2 regions of the Micromonospora sp. LOL_021 genome follow, and region 2 is predicted to be linked to the other one. Evidence: riboswitches for the same ligand, from Rfam matches in the RefSeq annotation. Region 2 holds a riboswitch; the other holds the start of a gene.

Region 1 (10,091 bases), on a different contig from region 2:
CGAGGAACACCACGGCGGTACGGACCGTGGCGCGCAGCTTGTCCCAGTCGACGCCGTCGGCGGTGACGTGCGCGCCGAGGTTGACCGACCCGAGGTTGCACACGGCGGTCTCGGTGTCGCTGTTGACCTCGAGGATCTCGGTGCACAGATTGGACAGGTGGATCGTGTTGCCCGGCTCGCCGGTCTGGTTGGACATCCGGTTCGCGGCGTCCTTGAACGTCATCCAGCCGTTGCCGGTCTGCGCCAGGGTGCGCATCATCCGCCCGTACAGGTCGCGGGCCTTGACCGTCCGGACCGCCTTCTTCTCCGCCGCCCGGTACGCCTCGTCGAACGCCTCGCCATACAGGTCGGGCAGCTCGGGTGCGTCGGACGGGTCGATCAGCGACCAGTCGGCGTCCGCCTCGACCCGCCGCATGAACTCGTCCGGGATCCAGTTGGCCAGGTTGAGGTTGTGGGTGCGCCGGGCGTCCTCGCCGGTGTTGTCCCGCAGCTCCAGGAACTCCTCGACGTCCGGGTGCCACGGCTCCAGGTAGACGCAGGCGGCGCCCTTGCGGCGGCCGCCCTGGTTGACCGCCGCGACCCCGGCGTCGAGCGTCTTGAGGAACGGCACGATGCCGTTGGACTTGCCGTTGGTGCCCCGGATCAGCGCGCCCCGGCCGCGGATCCGCGACCAGGAGATGCCGATCCCGCCGGAGAACTTCGACAGCTTCGCCACCTGGTGGTAACGCTCGTAGATCGAGTCGAGCTCGTCACGCGGCGAGTCCACCAGGAAGCAGGACGACATCTGGGTGTGCCGGGTGCCCGAGTTGAACAGGGTCGGTGAGCTGGGCAAATAGGCCAGGCTGGAGATCAGCCGATAGAAGTCGATCGCCTCGGCCGGCGTCTGGGACAGCCCGCACGCCACCCGCAGCAGCCAGTACTGTGGCGTCTCCACCACCAGCCGGGTCTGCGGATGCCGCAGCAGGTAGCGGTCGGCCACCGTTCGCAGCCCGAAGTACTCGAAGCGCAGGTCGCCGTCGACGTCGACGGCGTCGTCGAGTTTGCGGGCGTTGCGGGCCACGAAGGCCGCGGTGTCGTCGGCGATCAGCCCGAGTCCGTGGGCGTAGCGGATCGACTGGCTGAAGCTGGCCACCTGCTGGCCGCGGACCTCCTTGTCCACGTAGGCGGCGAGCAGCCGGGCCGCCAGCTTCGAGTACTGCGGCTCCTCGCCGATCAGCTCCGCCGCCGTCTGGATGGACAGCTTGTCCAGCTCGGCGGTTGTCGCCCCGTCGTACAGTCCGCTGATCGTCCGGGTCGCCACCCGCAGCGGGTCGACCTCGGTCAGGTCGGCGACCCAGTGTTCGACCGCCTTGACGATCTTGTTGACGTCCACCGGTTCGGTGTCGCCGTTGCGCTTGCGTACCTGCATCGGTTCCCCTTGTCGTGCCTGTCCACCGGTCGAGGACACGCGGGGAGGACGCCACCGGTCGCCCACCTGGCGGTCTGCTCCGCCGGTGTGAACCGGTCGTCGGCGTCGGCCGTCCCGCGCGGCCTTCGACCACCGCACGCGACGCGTGCGGCACGCTGGCAGGTCTTCGGACTCGTGGGCGTCGTGCTCGTACCTACTGGCCGTCGCTTCCCGGACCCACCACGGGTCCAGTGCTCGGTGACGGCGGTCGTTCCCACTCACCGCTGCGGGGCAGTCCCGGACTCACACCGGGTTCCCTCTTGCCTCGACCACCGCCGAGGGGCGGCCGAACCAGCTGCGGGGTACACCATATATGGGTGCGAGCCAGAAGACGCAACACCAGATACTGTGTTCGGCGTGTCGCGGCATCGGATCGCACCGGGTACGAGGAGGAGGGGTCCGTCGGGTGAGAAGCGTGCTATGGGGTCTGTACGGGGCGGTGCTCGGCACCCTGCTCGTCGGCGTCGTCGGGGTGCTCAGCATCCAGGCGACCGGGCTGCGGGCCGGTGTGGTGTTCGACCTGAACAACGCCCTGGCCGGGATCACCTCGCCCGGTACGCCGTACCTGCCGATGCTCGGGATCGCGGCGGTGAGCAGCCTGGCCGTCTGGGCGCTGACCGTCGGACCCCGGCGACGGCCCCGACGGTGCCGGGTGGGCCTGGTCGTCGGCTTCAGCGTGTCGACCGTGGCGCTGATCGCCCTGTCGTTCGTCATCGCACCGGACATCGACGCGCAGCGCGAACTGCTGCTGGGCGTCATGCCGGGCTGGCAGGGCTGGATCCATAAGGGAGGCGGCGAATCCGCCGTACACCTGTTGCTGATCCTGGCGATCGGTTCGCTGTGGCTCAATCCGGGTCGACGATCGGACCGGCCGACCGGTGCCAGCGGGGGCGACGCGGCGACCAGCGGAGGAGGTGGCGCCGAGCCCGTCATCGACCTCGGCCGGCGCTGATCCGGCCGGTGCGGACCCGGCCGGCGAGTAGCGCGGCGCCGGCCAGCACTGCGGCGTTGCCGAGCCGGGCGGTACGCACCGGCAGCCGGTCGATCCCGGGCAGCGCCGCCGCGTGCAGCGCGGCGCGCACGTCGGCGACGAACCGGTCGCCGAGTCCGACGACGCCACCGCCGAGGACGACCACCTCGGGATCGAGCAGGTTGGCGGCGGTTGCCAGCCCTTCGCCCAGCACCCGGGCGGCCAGGTCGGTCACCTCGACCGCCACCGGATCACCGCCGGCAGCCGCCGCCGCGACCTCCTCCAGGGGCGGTGCCGCGCCGCGACCGGTCCGGGCCGCGTACTCGGCGGCGATCGCCGGGCCGGCCGCGTACGCCTCGACGTGGTCGACCGCGCCGCAACCGCAACGTCGGCCGAGGTGCCGGGCGGCCGGCAGATGCCCGACGCTGCCGGCGAACCCGTGCCGGCCCACCACCACGTCGCCGCCGACCACGATCGCGCCGCCGATGCCGGTGCCGGCGGCGACGACGAGCGCGTCCCGGGCGTCGGCGGCGGCGCCGCACCATGCCTCACCGGCGGCCATCGCGTGTACGTCGTTGCACACCACGACCGGCAGGCCGAGGGCGGCGGTGAACGCTGCCCGCACGTCGGTGCCCCGCCAGCCGGGCAGGGTGTCGGTGGCGTGGGTGACCCGACCCGCCGGGTCGACGGCGCCAGCGGTGCCGACCCCGCAGGCGACCGGGGTCCCAGCCGCGTCCCGCCCGACCTGACGGGCCAAATCGATCGCGGCGGCGAGTACCGCGGCGGCGCCCTCGGCGGCCGGCGTCGGCACCCGGCGCAGTGGGCCGACAGCGCCGTCGACGCCGACGAGCGCGGCGGCGATCTTCGTGCCTCCGATGTCGACACCGATGGTGACCGGGCCGTCGGTGCCGGCCATGGCTGCCGCCATCAGTGCTGCCCAGCCAGGCTGGCCGAACTGTCTGCGCTGGCGGCACCGGCCGGGCCGGTCGGGCGTGGAGCGGCTGCGGCGAGGCCCCGGGTCAACGCGACCGGGTCGGTGATCGCGGTTCCGACGACCGTCGCGTACGCCCCTGCGGCGAACGCGGCACGCACCTGGTCGGGGGTGGCGAACCGACCCTCGGCGACGGTCCGGACCCCGGCGGCGGTGAGCGCCGCGACGAGGTCGAGATCGGGAGCCTCCTGCCGTGGGCTGTCCGGGGTGTACCCGGACAGTGTGGTGGCCACCAGGTCCGCGCCGGCCGCCCAGGCGGCGGTGCCCTGGTCGACGGTTGCCACGTCGGCCATCACGGGCAGGCCGAGCTGCCCGTGGACGCGGGCGACCAGGGCGTCAACCGGCAGCTCGCCCCGTCCGGTGGCCTCGACGGCGACGACGTCGGCACCGGCGGCGGCGAGCGCCTCGACCAGCTCCCAGCGTGGGGTGATCAGGTCGCGGTCGGCGGCCCGCTCCTTGTGCAGCGCGATCACCGGAAGGTCCACGGCGGACTTCACCGCCCGTACGTCGTCGGGGTGGTTGACCCGTACGGCGGCGGCACCACCGAGGGCGGCGCACTCGGCGAGCCGGGCGATGACCGACGGTACCCGCAGCGGATGCCCCTCGGGGGCCTGACAGGAGACCACCAGGCCGCCGACGATCGCCGCCACCGGGTCCAGCCGCGGGGCGGCCGGGTCCTGCGGAGGCGCCGCCGGGTCGTGCGGCGGGGTCACCGGGTCTTGCGACGGGATCATCGGGCACCCCGGGAGGTGAGAAACTCGCCGTAGCGGTCGTAGAGGTTGCGGGCCGCCGGCCACACCGAGTTGGGGCTGAGGAAGTGGGAGAACTCGAAGGTGATGATTTTCTCCACGTACGGTTGGACCGCGTCGAGCTTGTGCGCCAGCTTGCGCCAGTCGGTCGGCGGGAACCGGATCGGCATGTCCCGGTCGAAGGTCTCGATGTTGGCCCAGGAGGCGATGCCGTGCCGGCGCGCCGCCTCGGCGGTCGCGGCGAAGTACTCGGCCGAGCGGGCCAGCTCCACGGTGCCGTCCTGGAACGCGCAGCAGTCGACGAGTCCGGCGTACCGCTGGAAGATCTCCTCCCAGATCCGCACGTGCTCCTCGGGCGAGCGGGGCCGCTGCCGGGGATCGGTGCTGGTGGCCATGTCGGCGCGGCCGTGGAAGAACGGCGACACCAGGACGGGCAGGTCGCTGATCTCGCGCAGCCGGGCCGCGAGGGTGGTGTTGATGTCGAGGATCCGCAGACTGGTGTCGGTGGTCTCGTGCGGCAGGTACCAGCCGCGCAGCGCTGGTGACCCGCCGTACCGCTGCCACATCTCGTCGATGACGGCGAGGTTGAGGTCGACCTCGGTCCGCCAGTCGTAGCGGTACCAGTGGTAGTGCGAGTCGTAGAGACCGAGGAAGAAGTCGATGTTGCGTTTGGCGGCAAGGTCGAGGAAGAGCTGGACCAGGTCGACGTGGACCGGCAGTGCGGGCAGCCGGTCGGTAACCGCCCGGCTCGGACAGGCCAGCCGCTCGCCCAGGCCGAGCCGGATGAGCACGATGGTGTCGATCCCGGCTTCGACGAAGGTGTCGAACTCGCGGGCCCATTCCCGCTCGCCCCAGTTCTGGGACGGGATGTCGACGCTGATCTCGTCGAGGAAGGTGCCGCTGATCGCCTGGTACGGCATGGACGTTCCTTTCGCGGTTGGTGCGGCTGCGGTCACTTCAGTCCCTTCGTCGCGATGCCCTCGACGAAGTACCGCTGCCCGAGCAGGAAAATGATCAAGGCGGGGAGGGTGAACATGACGCTGGCCGCCATCAACGGGCCCCAGTCAACGCCGTGCTCGGAGAAGAACGCGTACAGCCCGACCGACAGCGTGTACTGGCTGCTGTCGCTGAGGTAGATGAGTGGATTGAGAAAGTCGGTCCAGGTCCAGACGAACTGGAACACCGCCACGGTGGCTAGCGCCGGCCGGGCCAGCGGAAGCACGATCCGCCAGTAGACCCGGAACTCCGAGGCGCCGTCGAGCCGCGCCGCGTCGAGCAGTTCGTCCGGAATCCCGACGAGGAACTGGCGCAGCATGAAGATGAAGAACGGGATGCCGAAGAAGCTCGGCACGATCAACGGGAAGTAGGTGCCGACCAGGCCGAGCTTGTTCCACAGCAGGTACAGCGGGACGAGGGTCACCTGCGGCGGCAGCATCATCGAGCCGAGGACGAGCGCCAGCATCAGGCCACGTCCGGGCCAGTGCAGCTTCGCCAGGGAGTACGCCACCAGCGGGCAGGACACCAGGCTGCCGACGACGCAGAGCCCGGAGACCAGCAGGGTGTTGCCGAGGTAGCGCCAGAACGGCATCGCCGACAGGGCCGCCTCGAAGTTGCCGAACTCCCACTGCTCAGGTAGCACCCGCGGCGGCAGCGAGAAGATCTCGGTGGGCGGTTTCAGTGCGGTGCCGATCATGACGACGAACGGGAACAGCATGCCGAGCGCGATCGCCCAGACGAGCGCGTGACGACCGGCGAACCGCGCTTTTCTATCCATAGTGAACCCATCGCCGCGAGGTGAGCATCAGGACCGCGGTGACCGCGAGCGTGACGAGGAACAGCACCCAGGCCAGCGCCGACGCGTAGCCCATCTTCAGGAACACGAACGCGTTCTGGTACACGTACATCCCGTAGGTCAGCAGGGAGTCGTCGGGGCCGCCGGCGGCCGCGTTGAGCCGGGTCTGCGCCAGCAGGTACGGCTGGGTGAACAGCTGCAGACTGGTGATCAGCCCGACGATCAGCTGGAAGAGGGTCACCGGGCTGATCGCCGGCCAGGTCACCGCGCGGAACCGCTGCCACGGGCCGGCCCCGTCGACCAGCGCCGCCTCGTAGGTCTCGCTCGGCACGTCCTTGAGCGCGGCCAGGTAGATGACGGTCGTACCGCCGACCATCCACAGCCCGATCAGAATGATCGCCGGCTTCGTGAACGTCGGGTCCGCCAGCCAGTTCGGCTGCGGCAGGTGCAGCAGGCCGAGGATCCGGTTGAAGTAGCCGTACTGGGCGTTGAGCAGCCAACGCCAGACGTAGACGCTGACCACGATCGGGATGATCGTCGGCAGGTAGACGATGGCCCGGTACAGCGGCAGGCCGCGTACCCGTGAATTGAGCGCCAGGGCGAACCCCAGCGACAGCGCCAGCGCGAGCGGTACGCCGAACACGGTCAGGTACAGCGTGTTGAACAGTGCCTTGGTGAACCGCTCGTCGCCGACCATGGTGCGGTAGTTGTCGACGCCGACGAAGGTCGGCGGCTGGAACAGATTGAAGTCGGTGAAGCTGTAGTACCCGGACGCGACGATCGGTCCGAGGATCAGCACCACGAAGCCGACCAGCCAGGGGCTCGCGAACGCCAGCCCCAACCGGAGCTGGCGTCGCGAGGTCGTGGACCTACGGGGCATAGGAGCTGGCCTTGTCCGCCACGTCGGCGAGTCCCTCGGCGGGCGACGTGCGTTGCTGGGCGATGTCGTCGAAGGCCTGACCGAGGTCGCTGGTGTACTCGGCGGACCACGGCGTGCTGGCCAGCGACTGGGCGTTCGGGCTGCGCAGGGCGTCCAGCCAGGTCGAGAACTGCGGCAGGGTGTCGTAGCGCGGGTCGTCGAGCAGCGAGATCCGGGCCGGCAGGTTGCCCAGCGCCAGGGTGAACCGGACCATGGCGTCCTCGGAGAGCAGGTACTTCATGAACTCCCACGCCTCCTCGGGGTGCTTGGCGTTGCGCGGGATGAACAGGGTGCTGGTGGTGACCTGGGTGGTGCCGGCGAGCTCCGGCTGCGCCGCCGGGTACGGCAGCGGGGCAACGCCCCAGTCCAGGTTGGGCGCGTACTGGTCGATGAACACCGACTGCCACTCGCCGTCGATGATGGTGGCCACCTTGTCGACGTAGAACGGGTTCTGCGCGGAGGCGTACTCGCCGAAGCCGGAGGTGAAGTCACGGACTTCCGCCACGCCGTACGTGCCGGGGATGTTCTCGGTGTAGAACTCCAGGCCGGCGACGTTGCCGGGGTCGGCCGGGGTGGGCCGGCCGGACTGGTCGTCCCAGGCGCCGCCGAACATGAACCCGAGCGTGGTGAACGATGTGTTGATCTCGGCGTTGGCGTAGCCGAGCTGGGTGATCGTGCCGTCGGCGTCCCGCTTGGTGAGCTTGGCGATCTGCTCCGCCCACTCCTCGGTGGTTTCCGGCGGACCGTCGATGCCAGCCTCGGCGTAGAGCTTCTTGTTGTACATCAGCAGCTGCGCGTGCAGGGCGATCGGCATCGAGTAGGTCTGGCCCTCGTACATCATCTGGGACATCGCCGCCGGCACGAAGTCGTCGGTGTCCAGCCCGTCGGCCTCGATGAAGTCGTCCAGCGGGGCCAGGATGCCCTTGCTGGCCCAGGCCCCGACGCCGTTGCCGAAGTGGTCGGAGATGTCGAAGCTGCCCTGCGCGCCGGACATCGACGTCAGCTGCTTCTGGAAGTCCGGGTTGGAGACCCCTCGGACCTCGATCTCGTCCTGGCTGGCGTTGAAGTCGGCGATGATTTCCTCGAGCGCCTCGGCCTCCGCACCGGCCCACAGGTAGGAGAAGACCACCTCGACCTTGTCGTCGTCGCCGCCGTCCGAGCCGCCACAGGCACCGAGCGCTGTGGCGAGTACGCCGGCCACCGCCGCGGCGGTGGCCCGCCGGAAAGATTCCCGTCTCACGTGCACCTCCGAAGATCATCTCTGGTCTAGTCCAATTGCCAGTGCGGGTAGCGTAGACCGGCAGGCAGCGTCGCGCTAGTATCATTTTGGTTTAGACCAGCCGCCCCCTGGAGCTGACACGTCGGATGACCGCGACCAAGCACGAGCTGCTCCGCAGCCACCTGCAGACCCTCATCGAGCGCGACCTCGCCCCGGATGAGCGGCTGCCCACCGAGCGGGACCTGGCCCAGGAGTTCGGCGTGAGCCGGATGACCGTGCGCCAGGCCCTCGAACGCCTGGAGAACGAACGGCTCGTCTACCGGGTACGCGGTGCCGGCACCTTCGTGGCCCGACCGGCCATCACCAAGAGCATCGAGCTCACATCTTTTAGTGATGACATGCGGCGACGTGGCCTGGCCCCAGGGTCACACCTACGTACCGCCGAGTCGATACCGGCCGGCGCGAGCGTCGGCTTCGCGCTGGGCCTGAGCCCGGCCGACGAGGTCGTGCACCTGGAACGGGTACGCACCGCCGACGGCGTACCGATGTGCATCGAACACACCTACCTCGCGGCCGCCCTCGTCCCGAAGCTGCTCGAGCGGCCGTTCGACAACTCGCTCTACGACCTGCTCCGGGACCACTACCACCTCCGGCTCGTCCGGGCGGAGCAGTCCATTCGCGCCACGGTCCTGGACGAGGCGACGGCCGCCCTGCTGCAGGTACCGGCCTTCAGCCCGGCGCTGCTGGTCGAGCGGACCGCCTACGACCAACGGAACCGCCCGGTGGAACGGGCCATGTCGACGTACCGGGGCGACCGCTACGCCTTCGAGATCGAGGTGGTCCGCCCCACCACGGACGGCGCGGTCTGACAGCCGTAGGTCGGGCCGACGGTCGGTTTCAGCTGTCGCTCAGCCCGTCGGTGGACCGGATCGGCGAACACCGCAGGGCTGTCCACGACACCGGCGGCAACACGATCCGCACACCGCCAGATCGCGTCGAGACCTGCCGGTTGGGACGCGGCACCACCCGGTCCGGGCGTTCCGCGGTGTTGGTGGCCCGGATGTCGTCGTCGTGCAGAGTCGTCGCCGCCACGCTCCAGGCTCCCGCGCCGAACCGACTCAGGTCGATGGTGAGCTCCACCGACCGGGTCTGGTCACGATTGACGACGAACACCGCTACGTCGTCCGTCGCCGCGTCGTAGGTGGCGACCGCGTCGACCACCGGGGCAGCGCCGTAACGGTCCGTCTGGTAGGCGGGTCCGTCCACCACGGTACGCAGAACGTCACCGCGGGCCAGCGCGGCCGTTCGGGCGAACGGATGGAAGATCGTCTGCCGCCAGGCCGGCCCGCCGGGTTCGGTGCGGATCGGGGCGATCACGTTGACCAGCTGGGCCTGACATGCGGCGGTCACCCGGTCGCTGTGGCGCAGCAGGGAGATGAGCAGGTTGCCCACCACCACGGCGTCGGCGACGTTGTACTCGTCCTCGATGACCCGCGGGGCGACCCGCCAGTCGTCGACGGGCGGCTGGCTCTGGAAACGGGAGAGATACCAGACGTTCCACTCGTCGAACGACAGTCGGATCTTCTTCTTGCTGCGCAGTCGGGCACCGATGCTGTCGGCGGTGGCGACGACGCTGTCGACGAAGTGGTCCATGTCGGTGGCGCAGGCGAGGAAGGACCCGACGTCACCGTCGTGTTCCTCGTAGTAGGCATGACACGACACGTAGTCCACCAGGTCATAGGTCTGTTCCAGGACAGTGGCTTCCCACGCGCCGAACGTCGGCATCATGGAACTGGAACTGCCGCAGACGATCAGTTCCAGGTCCGGTTCCGCCGCGCGCAGCGCCCGAGCGGTGGCGGCCGCGAGCTGCCCGTACGCCTCGGCGCTCTTGTGACCGAGCTGCCACGGGCCGTCGAGTTCGTTGCCCAGGCACCACATCCGGATGCCGTACGGCTTCTCCGCGCCGTTGGCCCGTCGCAGGTCCGCCAGGTGGGTGCCGCCGAA
Region 2 (10,091 bases):
CGCTGCGGTCGCCGCGGGCAGCCCCTCGTCGTGGACCGGATCGACGGTCCGTACCTCCGCGCCGGCGGCCGTCAGCAGCTCGACGGTCTCCGGATAGCCGAAGCTGAACGCCGGTCCACCGGCGACGGCGACCACCGGCCGGTCACCGCTCGCCGCTCCTGGCGCGTCCTCGCCGGGACCGGCGTCCGACTGCCGCACGGCGGCCGCCGGCGACCAGGGTCCGACTGTCAGCGGGGGCACGGCACCCGCCACCGCCGCCACCGCGGCGAGATCCACCGACTCGGCGATGAGCTCCGCCAGCGACCCGACCGCCGTACGCGCCTCGACGGCGCGTTCCACCGCCGGCACCAGACCCAGATGCCGCGACGGGGTGTCGACCGACGGATGCCGACGCAGCACCCCGAGTACCGGGGCGCCGACCTCCTCACAGGCGTCCCGCAGCACCTGCTCGTGCCGGTCGGAGCCGACCCGGTTGAGGATCACCCCGGCGATGTGGATCTGACCGAACGACCGGAACCCGTGCACCAGTGCGGCGATCGACCGGCTCTGCCCGGCCGCGTCGACGACCAGCAGCACCGGGGCGGCCAGCAGCGCTGCGACCTGGGCGGTGGAGCCGATGTCGGCGCCGCCGACTCGGCCGTCGTAGAGCCCCATCACGCCCTCGATGACCGCGAGGTCGGCCCCAGCGGCGCCGTGGGCGAACAGTGGCGCGACGCGCTCCTCACCGACCAGCACCGGGTCCAGGTTGCGGCCGGGCCGGCCGGCGGCGAGCGCGTGGTAGCCGGGGTCGATGTAGTCCGGGCCGACTTTGAAGCCGGCGACCCGGACACCCCGGGCCGCGTAGGCGGCGAGCAGGCCGGTGGCCACCGTGGTCTTGCCGTGCCCGGAGCCGGGTGCGGCGATCACCACCCGGGGTACGGCTACCACTCGATGCCCTGCTGGCCCTTGCGGCCGGCGTCCATCGGATGCTTGACCTTGGTCATCTCGGTCACCAGGTCGGCGAGGTCGATCAACTCCGGGGCGGCGTCCCGGCCGGTGACCACCACGTGCTGACTGCCGGGCCGGTCCCGCAGCACCGACACCACCTCCGCGACGTCGATCCAGCCCCACTTGATCGGGTAGGTGAATTCGTCCAGCACGTAGAATCGGTACGCCTCGGCGGCCAGATCTCGGCGAATCTGGGCCCAGCCCTCGGCGGCTTCGGCGGCGTGATCACGCTCGGTGCCCGGGCGCTGAATCCAGGACCAGCCTTCCCCCATCTTGTGCCAGGTGACCGGGGCACCCCGGCCGGACTCGCCGAGGGTACGCAGGGCCGCCTCCTCACCGACCTTCCACTTCGGCGACTTGACGAACTGGTAGACGACCACCGGCCAGCCGGCCGACCAGGCCCGCAACGCCATCCCGAAGGCCGCGGTCGACTTGCCCTTACCTGGTCCGGTGTGCACCGCGAGCACCGGCTGACGGCGCCGGGCCCGGGTGGTCAGCCCGTCGTCGGGGACGTGTTCCGGTCTGCCCTGTGGCATCAGGCGGCCCTCCCGGCGGCGAGGCCGGCCCGGCTCGGGGCGCCGGCCCGGTTCGTCGCGATCGCCCGGGTGACGGCGCCCGGCTGCGGCACCACCGCCGACAGCGCCTCCAGCGGCAGCCATTCGGCGTCGAAGCCGGTGGCGAGCCGCCGGGCCAGGCCCAGTCGCACCGGACCGGACTCGCAGTCGAGCACCACCATCGCGGTGCCGGCGAGCAGCGGCGCCAGGGCTATCGGATCCGGCCCGCTGGTCGACCGCCCGTCGGTGACCAGCAGCACCAGCGGCCGGCGACGTGGGTCGCGGCGGCGCTCGGCGGCGACGGTGGCCGCGGCGGCCCGTAGCCCGGCGGCGATCGGGGTACGGCCACCGGTGCGCAGCTGCGCGAGCTTGGCGACGGCCACCTCGTGGCTGCTGGTCGGCGGCAGCACCACGTCGGCGGCGGCACCCCGGAAGGTAATCATCCCGATCCGGTCCCGCCGGTGGTAGGCGTCGCGCAGCAGCGACAGCACGGCGGTCTTGACCACGGTCATTCGCTGCCGGGCCGCCATCGACCCGGAGGCGTCGACCACGAACAGGATCAGGTTCGCCTCCTGGCCGACGTAGCGGGCCTGGCGCAGGTCGGCGGGGGTGATCCGGCGGGCGCCCCGGGACGCGGCGGCGCGCACCGTGGCCGGTAGATGCACCGTCGACGGCCGTCCGGTCGGTGATCCGGCACCGACCACTCGGCCCCGGTCGGCGTGGGCCGCCGAACGTCGGCCGGGCGTCGCGCCGGCACCGAGCCCGGGTAGGCGCAGTGTCCGGGGCCGGTACGCGGGCCCGGCCGCCGCCGGAGCCGGACCGTCCGGCGGTACGCCGTCCGGCTGCTCGGCACCGGCCGCCGGCCCACCGGCGTCCGGCGTAGCTGGCTCGGAAAGCGGGCCGCCGTCGGACTCGGGCGGGCCGGGTGACGGGCCGCCGTCCGGTGGTGGCGGACCCTGCGGCAGGCCGCCGTCCGGTGGTGGCGGACCCGGCGGGAGCGGAGGGTCGGGGTCGTCGTCGCTGCACTCGTCACGCAGCACCTCGTCGAGGCGCTGCTCGTCAGCGCCGGGCGGGTCGAGCGGGTCACGGCGCCGCCGGTGCGGCAGCGCCAGCCTGGCCGCGTCGGCGACCTCGGCGGCGGTGACCGCCGTCTGACCGCGCCAGGCGGCCAGCGCGACGGCGGCGCGGGCCATCACGATGTCGGCCCGCATACCGTCCACCTGGTACGCCAGGCAGATCCGGGCGATCCGGTCGATCTCGGCATCGGGCAGCGTGACCGCGGGCAGGGCCGCCCGCGCGTCGCGTACCCGCAGTGCGAGCTGGTTGTCGGCGGACCGCCAGCGGTCCGCGAACGCCACCGGGTCGGTCTCGTACGCGAGCCGCCGGCGCACCACCTCGGCCCGGTCGGCCACCTCGGTCGGCGCGGCCACCGACACCATCAGCCCGAAGCGGTCCAGCAACTGTGGACGCGGCTCGCCCTCCTCCGGGTTCATCGTGCCGACCAGCAGGAACCGGGCGGCGTGGCTGACCGACACCCCGTCGCGTTCGACGTGCGCCCGGCCCATCGCCGCCGCGTCCAGCAGCAGGTCCACCAGATGGTCCGGCAACAGGTTGACCTCATCGACGTAGAGCAGGCCCCGGTGCGCGGCGGCGAGCAGCCCCGGCTCGTACGCCTTCACGCCGGCGCTGAGCACCCGCTGAATGTCGAGGGTGCCGACGACCCGGTCCTCAGTGGCGCCGACCGGCAACTCGACCAGGGCGGCCGGGCCGCCGCGTGCGGTCACCGGCGCGGTGTGCGGCCCGTCCGGGCAGATTGGGTCCGGGGCCGCCGGGTCGCAGCCGAACCGGCAGCCGAGCACCCGGTCGACCTCCGGTAGCAGCCCGGCCAGCGCGCGGACGATCGTCGACTTTGCAGTGCCCTTCTCACCCCGGATGAGCACTCCGCCGATGCCGGGGTGCACCGCGGCGAGCAACAGTGCCTGCCGCAGGTCGGGCAGGCCGACGACGGCGGTGAACGGGTACGGCGTCATGGCAGGGGCCGACAGGTGTGCATGGTGAATCCCTCCCGCGGGTGTCCACGCCCGCGTACCGGTGGACCAGCGAGCGGCCGGAGTCTCCTGGCTGCCGGATCGACATCGCGTCCCGAGCCTTCCCGCCATCGGGGCAGTGGCTGTCTCATGGGGATGCGACTCACCGGTCACAGTGGCGGGACCGCCCCGGATTCGCACCGGGTTCCTCCGCGCACCGCTCGTGCCGGTCATGCTCCCCCACCGAAGGTCCACCGTCAATGTGGCGCCGGTCCCGGTACCTGCCACGGCCGCAGCCATTGCCCGGGCGGTCACGACGGCGGTACGCTGCGCAGGCCACGGTGTTCGGGAAGCCGGTGTGAGTCCGGCGTGGTCCTCGCCACTGTGACCGGGAAGTGTCCGTTCCACCAAGCCACTGGGCCGACGACGTCCGGGAAGGCGGGACGGCCGCGACGATCCGGGAGCCAGGAGACCGGCCGTGGCATGCACCGCATCGCCACGAGGCATGGACGAGAGGATTTCCTGGCATGACTGCACCTTCTGTCGGCGGAGACGTCACCACCACCGCCATCCGCGTACCGCTCGTCGGTTGGTTGCTGGCCGCCGTCGCGGCGGTCGTCATCTACCTGGTCGCGCAGGACAACGGGCTGGTGCTGGCCGGTGCCGCCGAGTTCGTGCACGAGTTCACCCACGACGGCCGGCACGCCCTCGGCGTCCCGTGCCACTGAGCGGGGGTCAGCTCCGTGAGCACCTACCCGTTCAGCACGGTGCTGAGCCGCGGCCTGCTCGCCGGTGCGGCCGCCGGCGTGACGGGCGCGGTGGCGGCCCTGCTGATCGTCGAACCGCAGATCGAGTCTGCGCTGGTCGTCGAGGAGGCCCGCGCGGCGACCGGGACGGCCGGACACAGCCACGACGAGGAGTTGGTCGGTCGGGCCATGCAGGTCTTCGGTGGGCTGGTCGCCACCGTCGCGGTGGCGCTGTGCCTGGCGTTGATCGTCGCCGTGGTCTTCGCGGCGACCCGGCACCTGCTGCCCGGCCGTGACGACTTCCGCCGGGTGGGGCTGCTCGCCGGGCTCGGCTTCGTCGTGGTGGCGCTGCTACCGGCGATCCACTTCCCGGCCAACCCGCCGGGTGTCGGCGACCCGGACACCGTCAACCAACGCACCGGACAGTACCTGTCGTTCATCATCGCCGCAGCCGCCGTCAGCTGGCTGGCGCTGCTGGCCCACCGACGGCTGGCCGGCTGGGCGCGGCCGGCACCCTACCGGACGGTGGTCGCGGCGGCGCTGGCCGTCGTCGGGTACGCCCTGCTGCTGGCGCTCTGGCCGGCCACCGGGGTCGACGTGCCCGCCGACATCCCGGCGGCGCTGCTGTGGGAGTTCCGACTCGCCTCGCTGGCGCAGCTCGCCACGATGTGGACGGTCCTCGGGGTGGTGTTCGGACTGCTGCTCACCCCGGCCCGGACCGGTGATCGGCGGACCACGCTCGCCAACGTCGCGTGACGGCGGAGGACGGCGCGGCGGGCGCGGCACCCAGGCACTCCGTCCGGGTGACCGTCTGCCGGGGCTGCTGTTGCGGCACCCGCCGCAAACACCCGGACGTCGACCACGACCGGCAGCTCGACGTCCTGCGCGCCGCCGGGTCGGTACGGGTGTCCGACTGCCTCAACGCCTGTGACCGGTCCAACGTGGTGGTGGTGCAGCCGGCCGCGCTGGCCCGCCGACTGGGCGCCCGCCCGGTGTGGCTCGGCGGCGTGCTCGACGAGACGTCACTGTCGAGTGTCGTCGAGTGGATCGCGGCCGGCGGGCCGGGCCTGGCAGCACCCCCGGACCGGCTCGCCGGGCTGTGGTTCGCCGCCCCTCGCTGGGGAAGGTCTGCCTCGACGCCCTGACCCGCGTGGTGCCGTCGCTTGTCGGCCGCCGCGATCCGGCGGCCGACAAGCGACGCCCCCGAACGTGCGCCTGCCCCGGATCACGGCCACCGGACGTTGACCATGTTCGGATGCCCGCAGCAGCGCGCAGCTCGCCCATGAGCCGGGGCTGACCCGCAAACGCGTCAAGGTCGCGCTCGACGAGCTGAGCGGCCACGCCGGCCGCGCGGCCGGTACGGCGGCAGGACATCTGGCGCCAGCGTTTCCGTACCGTGCACGGTATCGACCTGCCCGGCCCGGACCGCCCAACGGTACGCAGCCTGGGCAGCCGGGCCGGCGCCCGCGACCGGGTCCGGGTGCTGCAGCGGCCGCCCACCGTTGACGACCGCAGCGTCGAGCATCTCGCCCAGCAGTCTGGTCATCTCCCATGAACAGACGGAGTTACCCGTGCCAAGTCCGGGCTGCGCCAACTGCGTGGCGTTCCCCGAGCAACAGTGATGCCGGGCCGGACGGGCAGGTGGGACAGGTCCGGCTGCGGCAGCGAGCAGCAGCCGGACGGAGACGATCAGCCACCGGCGGTGCCGTAGTACGCGGTGCGCATGATCTGCTGCATGTCGTCGAGCATCGGCATCCGCGGGTTGGCCGGTGCGCACTGGTCCTCGTAGGCGTTGACCGCCTGTTGCGGCAGGCTGGCCAGGAACGACGCTTCGTCCACCCCGACCGCCCGAAACGACGGCTCGATGCCGACCGCGTCACGCAACCGTTCGACGGCGGCGGCGTACGACTCGACTCCCTCGGCGGGGGTGGCCGCCGGCAGGCCGAGCATCCGGGCGATCTCCTGGAACCGCTCCGGAGCCCGGTAGTTCTCGTACTTCGGCCAACCGGACAGCTTGCCGGGCCGCGCCCCGTTGTAGCGGATCACGTGCGGCATCAGGATCGCGTTGGTCCGACCGTGGGCGATGTGGAACGTCGCGCCGAGGGTGTGCGACATGGCGTGCACTATGCCGAGGAAGGCGTTGCCGAACGCCATTCCGGCTATGGTGCCGGCGTTGTGCATCTTCTCCCGGGCCTCGGGGTCGGCGGCGCCGTCACGCACCGCCCGCTCCAGGTAGGCGAAGATCAGCCGGATCGCCTGCAGAGCGAGCCCGTCGGTGTAGTCGTTGGCGTACACCGACACGTACGACTCGGTGGCGTGGGTCAACGCGTCGAAGCCGCTGTCGGCGGTCACCACCGCCGGCAGGTCGGCGGCGAGCACCGGGTCGATGATCGCCACGTTCGGGGTGAGCACGTAGTCGGCCAGCGGGTACTTCCTGCCGGTCACCGTGTCGGTGATCACCGCGAACGGGGTGACCTCGGCCCCGGTGCCCGACGTGGTCGGGATGCAGACCAGCTTCGCCAATTCTCCCGGAGCCGGGAAGGTGAACGCCCGCTTGCGGATGTCGAAGAACTTCTCCCGCATGTCGGCGAAGACCACCCCGGGATGTTCGTAGCGCAGCCACATCACCTTGGCCGCGTCCATCACCGAGCCGCCGCCGAGGGCGATGATGGTGTCCGGCCGGAAGTGGCGCATCTGTTCGGCACCGGCGTCCACGGTACGGATGCTCGGCTCCGGTTCGACGGTGTCGATGATCTGCAGTGCGACCCCTCGCGACCGGCCCTGCAACACGGTGAGGATCCGGTCGACGAACCCGAGCCGGGTCATCGTCGCGTCGGTGACCACGGTGACCCGGTGCACGTCCGGCATGTCGGCCAGGTAGCGGATCGCGTGCGGCTCGAAGTAGATCTTCGGCGGCACCTTGAACCACTGCAGGTTGTTGGTTCGCCTCGCCACCCGCTTGATGTTGAGCAGGTGGACGGCGGTCACGTTGCTCGACACCGAGTTGCGCCCGTAGCTGCCGCAACCCAGCGTCAACGACGGCGCGATCGCGTTGTACATGTCACCGATCGCACCCTGCGAGGCCGGCGCGTTCCAGATGATCCGTACCGCCTTGACCCGCCGGCCGAACTCCTCGGCGAGGTCGGCGTCGCTGGTGTGGATGACGGCGCTGTGGCCGAGGCCGTGGAACTCGACCATCTGCTCGGCGTACCGGATGCCGGTGACGTGTCCGTCGGCGCGCAACACCGCCAGCACCGGGCAGAGCTTCTCCCTGGTCAACGGCTCGGCCGGGCCGACCTGGTCGACCTCGACCAGAACGATCGACGTGTCGGCGGGTACGGTGAACCCGGCCTGCCGTGCGATCCATACCGGGGACTGCCCGACGACCGCCGGGTTGAGTTTGGCTCCGGCGCAGCCCGCCGATCCGGCGGCGGCACCGAACAGCAGCTCCTCCAGTTGCCGCTTCTGCTGCGGAGTCGCCCGGTGCGCGTGCAGCTTCGCGAACTCGGCCATCGCCGATTCGTAGATGTCGTCGACGATGACCGCCTGCTCCGAGGCGCAGACCATGCCGTTGTCGAACGTCTTGGACAGCACCACGTCGTTGACCGCGCGGGCCAGCTTCGCGGTCCGTTCCAGGTAGGCCGGGACGTTGCCGGCACCCACGCCGAGCGCCGGTTTGCCCGCCGAGTACGCCGCCCGCACCATGCCGTTGCCACCGGTGGCGAGGATCAGCGCGACCCGTCGTGGCGCATCAACGCCCCGGTCGCCTCGACCGACGGGTGCTCGATCCACTGGATGCAGTGCGCCGGCGCGCCGGCGGCGACCGCCGCGTCGCGGACCACCCGGGCCGCTTCGGCGCTGCACCGCTGGGCGGCCGGATGGAAGGCGAAAATGATCGGGTTGCGGGTCTTCAACGCCAGCAGGGCCTTGAAGATCGTCGTCGATGTCGGGTTGGTGACCGGGGTGACGCCGCAGATCACACCGACCGGCTCGGCGATCTCGACGATGCCGCTGATGTCGTCACGGCCGACCACGCCGACCGTCTTCAGCGCCGCCATGCTGTGCGTGACGTGTTCGCAGGCGAAGATGTTCTTCACCGCTTTGTCCTCGAAGACGCCGCGGCCGGTTTCCTGCACCGCCAGCCGGGCCAGTTCGCTGTGGCGGCTGAGCGCGGCGACCGACGCCTTGCCGACGATCGTGTCGATCCGCTCCTGGTCGAATTCGGCGTAGTCGTCGAGTGCCTTCGACGCCGCCGAGACGAGGGCGTCGATCGCGACCTCTGTCTCGGCCGGCGCGGCCGGCTTCGGGTGCACCTGGACGACTGCGGTCATGCCGATCACCTCGTTCGGTCGGCACCGGCGGCACCTTGCCGCCGGTGCTCGACCTCATCGTCACTCGGTGCGGTGATCGGACGCTGCCGCCGTACGTCCCCGATCGCCGGGACCTAGGTCACCCGACGTCGGTCCACTCTGGCGCCGGGCCGTACCCGGTCAGCTTGCGGAGCGCGCCGCGGCCAACTCCCGGGCCTTGGCCGGCCAGGTCGGCAGGCTGGCGGTGGCCCGTACGCCGGCGGCGCGAACCGCCGCGCGCAGCGCCGCCTCATCGGTCGCGCCCAACTGCTCGTACGTGCGGATCCCGGCGGACTGCAGGGCGGCGGCCATCTTCGGCCCGATGCCCTCGATGCGTCGGAAGTCGTCCGCCGGTCCAGCCTCGGCAGCGGTGGGCGAGTCGGCGACCGGCTCAGCGGCGGTGGGCGGCTCGGCAGCGGTGGGCGAGTCGGCGACCGGCTCAGCGGCGGTGGCCGACTCGGCTGCCGGCACCTGCTCAGGGTTGGCCGGCTCAGGGCTGGCCGCTTCGGCGGTAGTGACCGGCTCGACACTGGCCGGCTCGGCCGTGGCAACCGCGGCGGACTCGGCGGGAACCTCGGTGGCGGGTTCGGTCTTGACCGGATCGGCCGGCGATGCGGGTTCCGGACGGGCCGGTTCGGCCGGCGACGGCTCCTCCGAGGTAGCGGTCGGCGGCTCGACGGCGGCAGTCGCCTCGGGCTTCACCGGGGCATCCTTGCCGGCCGCAGACCGGCGGCTCATCACGAGCCACCCGGCGACTGCGCCGAGCAACACCACGACCAGCAGAATCAGTATGTTTCCGAGGGACCAGTCCACGGCAAACCTCCAGCAGCAAGAGTCAGAATCGCGAAAGGGTCTCGTTGTGGCCTTGTCGCTGTCAACCTACGGGCAGTCGCAAGGCGCTTCGAGGGCAGGTCGGTCCCGCTACTCTTCGCCAACCACAGTGGGACGGTGCGTGCCGCCGAAGAACGGTGAGCGCACCCCCGGCGGATGCAGTTCCGCCGGATCCACGTCACCTGACTCGACCCGCCCGGTGACCGCGCGTACCAACGTCGGCCGGTCCCATCCGCGCGCCGCCCGCAGCGGTGCCAGTGTGGTGCCCGCCGACAGCGCCACCACCAGGTCCGCCGCCGGGGCGGTCAGCCACGACGCCACACCGAGGGCGTCGGCCAGGTCGACACCGTGGACCGCGAGCTCGACGACCCGGGTGGCCTGAAAGTCGGTCAGCGTCATCAGGTCACCGTGCCGGGTGACGACCAGGCGGTCCGGCGGCTGCGCCGCGACCCGGGTGGCGGCGGTCGCCGCCCGCGCCGCCAGCTCGTCGACAGCGGCGGTGACCGTACGGGCCGCCGCCCACCGCTGAGCGTCGGCGATCCGCCCGCCGTCCGCATCGGGACGGAACCGTGCGTCGGGCGCGTAGTAGCCGACCGC

Evidence for each region. A riboswitch is a leader RNA that binds a small molecule or an ion and turns the genes downstream of it on or off. The one in region 2 is predicted to bind cobalamin.
Region 1: another riboswitch for cobalamin. It lies ahead of ACFHWT_RS28055 (ribonucleoside-diphosphate reductase subunit alpha); the one in region 2 lies ahead of ACFHWT_RS14435 (VWA domain-containing protein).

What each region holds. Positions count from the first base shown of each region.
Region 1 is NZ_JBHMIN010000065.1:6,373-16,463, reverse strand. It holds gene ACFHWT_RS28055 (ribonucleoside-diphosphate reductase subunit alpha) at 1-1,408, opposite strand, end outside; cobalamin riboswitch at 1,548-1,758, opposite strand; gene ACFHWT_RS28050 (hypothetical protein) at 1,854-2,399, shown strand; gene ACFHWT_RS28045 (ROK family protein) at 2,377-3,345, opposite strand; gene ACFHWT_RS28040 (N-acetylmannosamine-6-phosphate 2-epimerase) at 3,345-4,142, opposite strand; gene ACFHWT_RS28035 (DUF4434 domain-containing protein) at 4,139-5,077, opposite strand; gene ACFHWT_RS28030 (carbohydrate ABC transporter permease) at 5,110-5,931, opposite strand; gene ACFHWT_RS28025 (carbohydrate ABC transporter permease) at 5,924-6,829, opposite strand; gene ACFHWT_RS28020 (ABC transporter substrate-binding protein) at 6,819-8,108, opposite strand; gene ACFHWT_RS28015 (GntR family transcriptional regulator) at 8,234-8,956, shown strand; gene ACFHWT_RS28010 (alpha-N-arabinofuranosidase) at 8,985-10,091, opposite strand, start outside.
Region 2 is NZ_JBHMIN010000018.1:70,715-80,805, reverse strand. It holds gene ACFHWT_RS14445 (cobyrinate a,c-diamide synthase) at 1-927, opposite strand, end outside; gene cobO (cob(I)yrinic acid a,c-diamide adenosyltransferase) at 921-1,523, opposite strand; gene ACFHWT_RS14435 (VWA domain-containing protein) at 1,523-3,571, opposite strand; cobalamin riboswitch at 3,652-3,779, opposite strand; cobalamin riboswitch at 3,891-4,064, shown strand; gene ACFHWT_RS14430 (CbtB domain-containing protein) at 4,096-4,296, shown strand; gene ACFHWT_RS14425 (CbtA family protein) at 4,312-5,070, shown strand; gene ACFHWT_RS14420 (hypothetical protein) at 5,118-5,459, shown strand; gene ACFHWT_RS14415 (hypothetical protein) at 5,711-5,869, shown strand; gene adhE (bifunctional acetaldehyde-CoA/alcohol dehydrogenase) at 6,004-8,106, opposite strand; gene ACFHWT_RS14405 (aldehyde dehydrogenase family protein) at 8,043-8,645, opposite strand; gene ACFHWT_RS14400 (hypothetical protein) at 8,805-9,476, opposite strand; partial or broken gene ACFHWT_RS14395 (maleylpyruvate isomerase N-terminal domain-containing protein) at 9,585-10,091, opposite strand, start outside.